Regions from separate parts of the Cobetia sp. Dlab-2-AX genome, predicted to be linked through region 1. Evidence: predicted binding sites of a transcription regulator. Region 1 holds the regulator's gene; each other region holds the start of a gene.
The links. Region 1 encodes sigma-54, which starts transcription at its own class of promoters, with help from an activator protein. Its sites were predicted from a motif close to TGGCACNNNNNTTGCTNT; they were not measured.
Positions count from the first base shown of each region.

Region 2: a site for sigma-54 is predicted at 1,247-1,264, ahead of NH396_RS11175 (DUF3305 domain-containing protein). Genes of this name have one in related genera too.
Region 3: a site for sigma-54 is predicted at 979-996, ahead of NH396_RS03505 (dimethylamine monooxygenase subunit DmmA family protein). Genes of this name have one in related genera too.

Region 1 is NZ_JAMXRV010000003.1:111,080-113,346, forward strand. Features, by position in the region: gene raiA (ribosome-associated translation inhibitor RaiA) at 1-46, opposite strand, end outside; gene NH396_RS06145 (RNA polymerase factor sigma-54) at 707-2,155, opposite strand.
Region 2 is NZ_JAMXRV010000006.1:17,951-20,217, reverse strand. Features, by position in the region: gene NH396_RS11185 (helix-turn-helix transcriptional regulator) at 1-183, opposite strand, end outside; gene NH396_RS11180 (formate dehydrogenase accessory sulfurtransferase FdhD) at 183-1,118, opposite strand; gene NH396_RS11175 (DUF3305 domain-containing protein) at 1,327-1,884, shown strand; gene NH396_RS11170 (DUF3306 domain-containing protein) at 1,881-2,267, shown strand, end outside.
Region 3 is NZ_JAMXRV010000002.1:92,752-95,018, reverse strand. Features, by position in the region: gene NH396_RS03510 (FMN-binding glutamate synthase family protein) at 1-518, shown strand, start outside; gene NH396_RS03505 (dimethylamine monooxygenase subunit DmmA family protein) at 1,081-1,767, shown strand; gene NH396_RS03500 (PDR/VanB family oxidoreductase) at 1,752-2,267, shown strand, end outside.

The sequences.
Region 1 (2,267 bases):
GAGGATCGGTAAGTTCCACATGATGCCCGGTAATATTCACTTGCATGGACACGCTCCTTTATCCAGCGGGTTGCCATTCAATTGTAACCCTTTTTGACTACGAGCAAACCCTGATCGGACGCTCTGCAACAGGCTTGACGGCCGCCGTCTGGCGATGTTTTCGCGCCCTTGCCAGCGGCGTCAGATGTCGTGAGCGTCTGTACCGACAATGCCCAAGCTTTGCGCAAAGATCAACGCTGCGCTGCATCGTGGCTCAGTGCTTGTCTTCAACTCAATGAAGGGTAGCGGAATGGACTTCAAGGTCACGCTTGAAGGGTGGTGCATGAAAGGCGCGCAAGAAGGCGGGTTTTCGTCGCCAATCCCTGCATGTACGCCGCCTTTCAGGCGCCTGGGTTGCGTGGAGCAAGCAGCGTGCCGGAAGGATCACCGAGTGTCATCCCGGTGCAATACGGCCAAAAGTGACTTTAAAAACATGCGATTGACGGTAAATGATGCTGCCGGAATGATGGATTTTTGCCAACATCCTGCGCGCCGTCATGGGCCATGATGGGTCATTGACGAGTGGTTGACGGCATGACAGGGCGCGCAACAGGCGCGCCGGTGTCAGTAATGTCAGAGGCTGGTGAGAGAGAAAACCAGCGTCTGAGGTTGGCGGCGGCTGCCATTGTGGAGGTGAAAGCAGGGCATGGCAGCTGCAGGTGATGCCTCAGGCCAGACGCTTGCGCTCGCTGGAGGATGGGATGCCCATCGCTTCGCGATACTTGGCCACGGTACGGCGTGCGACCTCGATGCCATCGCTGGCGAGCAGATCGACCAGGCGTGAGTCGGAGAGAGGCTTGCGAGCCGGTTCTTCCGCAATCAGCTTGCGGATGCGGGCACGAATGGCGGTGCTTGAGTGGGCGTCGCCACTGCCGCTGCCACCGACCTGGCTCGAGAAGAAGAACTTGAGCTCGAAGACGCCGCGCGGGGTGTGGATGTATTTCTGGGTCGTGACCCGCGAGATGGTCGATTCGTGCATCTCGACCACTTCGGCGATGTTGGCCAGAATCAGTGGCTTCATGCCTTCCTCGCCTTGCTCGAGGAAGTCGATCTGGCGCGCCATGATCTCGCGGCCGACCTTGAGCAGGGTGTCATTGCGTGATGACAGGCTCTTCATCAGCCAGCGCGCTTCCTGCAGGTTGTCCTTGAGGAAGGTGTTGTCGGCGGACTTGTCGGCACGCTTTATCAGTGCGGCGTATTCCGGCTGGATGCGCAGCTTGGGCAGCGCTTCCGGGTTGAGCTCGACCTGCCAGCCGTGGCGGGTATAACGCACCAGCAGATCAGGGATCACGTAATCGCTGGCGGGCTCGCCCCAGGCGGATGCCGGACGCGGATCGAGCGCGCGCACCAGGCGGATGACGTGGTCCAGCTCGTCATCGTCAAGGCTCAGTCGGCGCTTGAGCAGCTTGCGGTCATCGTTGCCCAGTGCCTCGAGGAATTGACGTACCAGGCGACGCGCCTGCGCCAGCAGCGGCAGATCATCCGGCAGCAGCGCCAGTTGCAGCAGCAGGCACTCGCGCAGGTCGCGGGCGAAGACGCCGGTCGGGTCGAACTGCTGCAGACGCAGCAGTACCTGCTCGAGCTCGGAGGCCTTGAGACCGGGCAGGCCCTGGCCGCGCAGACCATCGACCAGCTCATCGAGTGACAGGCTCAGGTAACCGGCACCGTCGACGGCATCGATCAGGCTCTCCGCCATCTGGCGTTCACGGCCATCGAGGTCGGTCATCGCCAGCTGCCAGCGCAGGTGGTCCTGCAGGCTCTCGACACTGGTATTGCGATCGAAGTCCGGCCCTTCTTCGCTCCCGCTGCCACTGCCGGAGCTGGTCAGGCTACCGGCGTGGTCCTGGTAGAGGTCCGACCAGTCACTGTCGAGGGGGTATTCCTCGGGAATCTCGCTTGAGGAGTCGGCAGTGGAGATCTCGCTCGTATCCTGTGTCTCGATGACATCCAGCGACTCGTAGTCCTCGTCGAGCTCCAACATCGGGTTGGACTCGAGGGCTTGCTGAATCTCCTGACGCAGATCGAGCGTCGACAGCTGCAGCAGCTGGATCGCTTGCTGAAGCTGCGGCGTCATGGTCAGCGAGGTGCCGAGGCGGAGTTGCAGGGTGGGTTTCATGGAGTCAGTCAATTCACGGCAAAGGAACGTGCTTACTACGCTATACCGTGACTCGGGGCACTGACAAGTGGTTGCTGTGAATATTCAAGCAACTTGCATGCCATGTTTCCAC
Region 2 (2,267 bases), on a different contig from region 1:
CAGGCGCGCGACTTCCTGCACCGTCAGAAAGGGGTTGTCGTGGGGGACCGGAGCCTGCCGACCGGTGGCCGCATTCAGGCCCTCGCCTGAAGGCTCAGCGGCAGAGCTGTCTGAAGGTGTGCCGAGTTCAGAGGAAAAGCCCTGTGAGAATATGACGCCCAGCGGCGAAGAAAGACGACTCATCACTGCCCCTCCTTGTCGTGCCCGGCTGCGCAGGCTGATGAAGATGGCTTGCCTGACGCGTCATGGCGCGATGACTTGAGAGCGTCACCTGCACGCAGCGGCGGGATGGCGTCCAGCACCAGCCGCCCGGCAGGGTCCACCGCCTGGAAGTGGCGCCCCTTGGCGCGCGCGATCAACAGCACGCCAAAGCGTTCCGCCAGCTCCACCCCCTTCTGCGTGACGCCGGAGCGTGAGACCAGCACCGAGATCCCCGCCTGAGCCACCTTCAGTACCATCTCGGAGGTCAGGCGGCCGGTGGTGTAGAAGATGTTGGCCCCCTGATAATCACTGGCATCATCACTCAGGGGCGCCAACCAGCTCAGCCCCGCCAGCGTATCGACGGCGTTGTGGCGGCCGACATCCTCGATGAACGCCAACACCTCATCATCCCGACACAGGGCGCAACCGTGAACCGCACCGGCCTTGCGATAGGTCGCGTTGTGCGCCGCCAGCGCCTCCAGCAGGCGATACAACAAGGCCTGACTGAAGGGGCCTGCGTCCAGCGAGGCCAGTGATTGGCGCTCCAGCAGATTGCCGAACACAGTGCCCTGCCCACAGCCGGTGGTCACGGTGCGCTTGCCGAGGCGCTGCTCGATATCCTCGGGCAGATGACGCGTCACCACCGAGGCGCTCTCGACTTCCCAGTCCACCTGCAGCGCTTCGAGGTCCTCAAGCTCACCCAGCAGTCCCTGATTGCGCAGATAACCGGCCACCAGCGCCTCAGGTTCGGCACCCAGGGTCATCAAGGTGACGATCTCGCGCCGATTGAGATAGATGGTCAGCGAGCGCTCGGCGGCAATGGACTGCTGATGACGCTCACCGCGCTCATCCATGACTTCGATGTCCAGCGTAGTGGGTAGTGTGGCGCGACTGATCGCTGGCCGTGCAGAGGGCATCATGAACTCGGGTCTCCCTGATCGAGCCGGTTGGAATGGCAATTCTTGCGCTGAATCGCCGTAGAGTACCAGTCCGATGGCAGAGCTGTCCCCGCACTGACTGATGAAGACCCTGATATCGCAAGCGCCGGCATGTATCTTGCAAACCAGCACCATCGCAGCATTCTTTTCAGACCCGCTTGCGGGTACAGCAGTGAACAAGGAAGCCATGTCTGAATCCATCCCTCCCCGCAGTGAAGACACCCGCTGGTTGAGCATCACCCTGGCACCCACCACGCAGAAACTGGGGCGTTTCAGCATCGACACCTGGCGGATTGCCGACCTATCCCCCTCTGCAACGCCAGAGGCGAACACGTACGCAGCAGAGCCTGCCGCCGCTGAAGAAGTGGCGCATCGCCGCATCCTGCCGCTGCAGCTTCACCTGACTGAGCGCACCGATTACCGCTACAACCTGCGCTGCGAGCAGCCGCGCCTGTTCGTCCAATGCGATGAGCGCGAAGCCGACGGCATGCAGCCCCGCGTGGTGACGGCCTGCCAGGAGGTGGCATCACAGTGGATGGATGGCGACCAGCTGGTGCTGGACGTGCCGATGCCCCCTGCCTTGATGGTGTGGCTGGAAGCCTACCTCGCGCGTCACGGTGAGCGCATCGACGAAGGCAAGAAGAAGAAACGCAAGGGCGCCGGGCGCGCCAGTCAGGCAGAGCAGCCCGCCGCGACACCCCACAGGGCGCATCAGCCCGGTAATGGTACGGAAAGCACGTCATGAGCCAGCACGACGATAACGCAAGCCCGGCCAATGAAGGCCTGTTCTCGCGCTGGTCACGCCGCAAGCAAGGCGACACCCGCCGAGAAGACCAACTGGCACAGCCGGACAGCGCCGTGGGAACCAAAGACGACACCCTCCCGCCCTCACAGGCGGAAGTCGTCTCTGACCATAGCGCTGACACCTCAGCAGCGCGCGGCTCGGAGCACGAAGCCCCGAGCGGCGATAGCTCCTCCAGAGCAGAGCAGGCATCAGAACAGGCAGCCGCCGAGAACGCTCAGCACGCATCGGACGCAGATAATGCTGAAACGCCAACCATCGAGCTGCCAGACCCCGACACCCTGACCCCAGACGCCGACATCAGTGCCTTCATGCAGAGCGGCGTA
Region 3 (2,267 bases), on a different contig from region 1:
ACGTCGGCATTCCGACCATGGCCGCCATTCCTCAGGCCACTCAGGCTCTGCAGGAAATGGGCCTGCACCGTGAGGTGCAGCTGATCGTCTCCGGCGGGATTCGCAACGGCGCCGATGTGGCCAAGGCGATCGCGTTAGGTGCCGACGCCGTGGCCATCGGCACCGCCGCCTTGATTGCGCTGGGCGACAACCATCCGCGCTACGCTGAGGAGTACAAAAAGCTGGGATCCGCCGCCGGTTTCTATGATGACTTCCAGGATGGCAAGTGCCCGGCCGGTATCTCCACCCAGGACCCGGAGTTGAGCCAGCGACTGGACCCGGCCGCAGCCGGAAAGCGTCTGGCCAACTACCTGCGTGTGTTGACACTGGAAGCCCAGACTTTGGCACGTGCCTGTGGCAAGTCGCATCTGCACCACCTGGAACCAGAAGATCTGGTCGCCCTGAACGTGGAAGCCGCGGCCATGGCCCGGGTGCCGCTGGCGGGCACCAACTGGGTGCCGGGACAGGGTGGATATTGATGACATGATCTTTATTGTGCGTATGCCATTGCGCATGTTTGATGTGGCAATGTGACCTGACGATATCGAGTCATAAAAGCGCCTCACCCCTCCGGTGAGGCGCTTTCTTTTGTGCTGAGTCAAACCAAGGAATCCGTCCAATATCATGCAAGCGAAAGCGCGTCAGAATGCTGGCGACGGAGTAGCACATGGTGTCGTTTCGAATGAAAGGTCGTGATTTTATCAAGGCATATTTTTCTATTCTTTCAGGATATTGTGGTTGTTTAGTGAGGAAGATGTCAGGCGTAGGGGTTGGCTTGTGGAGTGAGGTTGAATCAGGGCAATAATGGTGAATACAAGCCGTTTTTCCTGAGTTTAGTGTACTGTTTTGGTGCGTGAATGTACCCATTGTTTGTTCATATATAAAGTGGGGTTTTTAGGCGGTTTTTTCGGGTATATCGAGCAATGTATTTGCCGTCAATGGCACGAAATGTGCTCAAGAAATTGAGTGGTAGTCGGATGCGCGTCATCGTCAAGACGGCGGCATTACAACAAGGACAATTTCTCAGAGCAGGGTCGTGTCATGAAAAGCCCGCAATCATCCTCTGTCACTGCCGGGATTCGAAGTCGGCAACACTATCCACGCATCGAGGCGCTGCCCGATGCCCAACGCTATCTGGTGGCGTGCCAGTCTCCCGAGAGCCTGCCAGGCACTGGTGAGGCGGGGGGCAACGCCCGTCAGCAGCTGCAGTTGCATTGTCAGCTGATCAGTACGCTGCTCGATCAGCTCGGCAGCCACGAGGTGGGAGGCGCCGTGCAATCCGCTCCGGCAACAGAGGCGTTGCCCACGGGGCCCGCCGACAACGCCCGCCTGCATCGCTGGCATGACGTCGATGACCGTCCAAAGGCCTGCGAGGCAGTGGTCGGCGCCATCAGCGAGATCGGTGTCACGGGGTGTCTGGTCATCATCGGCAGTGAGCATTTTGTGTGGCAGGTCGCCAATCTGGCTCAGCAGCAGGGGCTGCTGCTGGATGACATGGTGATGCTGCCGGTCGCTGCCCTGGGGCGGCATATGTTCTGCGTGCACTGTCAGCAAGTCAGTGGGCATGTCATCCACTCGCCGTCAGCCTGTGATGGTTGCGGCCTGATGCTGGAAGTGCGTGATCATTTTTCCAAGCGTCTCGGCGCCTACATGGGCGTGCGAATCGATGCGGAAGCCCCGGGAGAGATTCCCCCACAAGAGGAGGTGACACCATGTCTCGCTTCATGAAGGCGCGGGTCGTCGCGGTTGATCAGCTCAGCAGCAGCGTGCGTCGGCTTACTCTGGTGCCTGCCGATGAGGCTTCCCCCTTCACGCCGTTCTCGCCGGGCAGTCATGTGGTGCTGGGTATCCCGGGAGAGGGGCGGGTGTGTCGCAACGCCTACTCATTGATCAGCCCGCCGGATGATCCCTCGCATTACTGCATCGCGGTGCGTCGACAGCCGGTCTCGCGTGGTGGCTCCGAAGCCATCCATTCCCGCGTGCAGGTCGGCGACGAGCTGGAACTCAGCCCGCCGGCCAACCTGTTTCTGCCGCACTGGCAGGCACGCCATCATCTGATGTTGGCAGGGGGCATCGGCATCACGCCGTTTCTGTCCTACCTGCCGGAGCTTGAGCGACGTGACGCAAGCTGGGAGCTGCACCTGCGCAGTCAAGACCTCGATGTCGCCCGCTTCCCGGAGGCAGCGCCCTATCTGGCAAGTGGCAACATCACCCAGCATCGTCTCGAA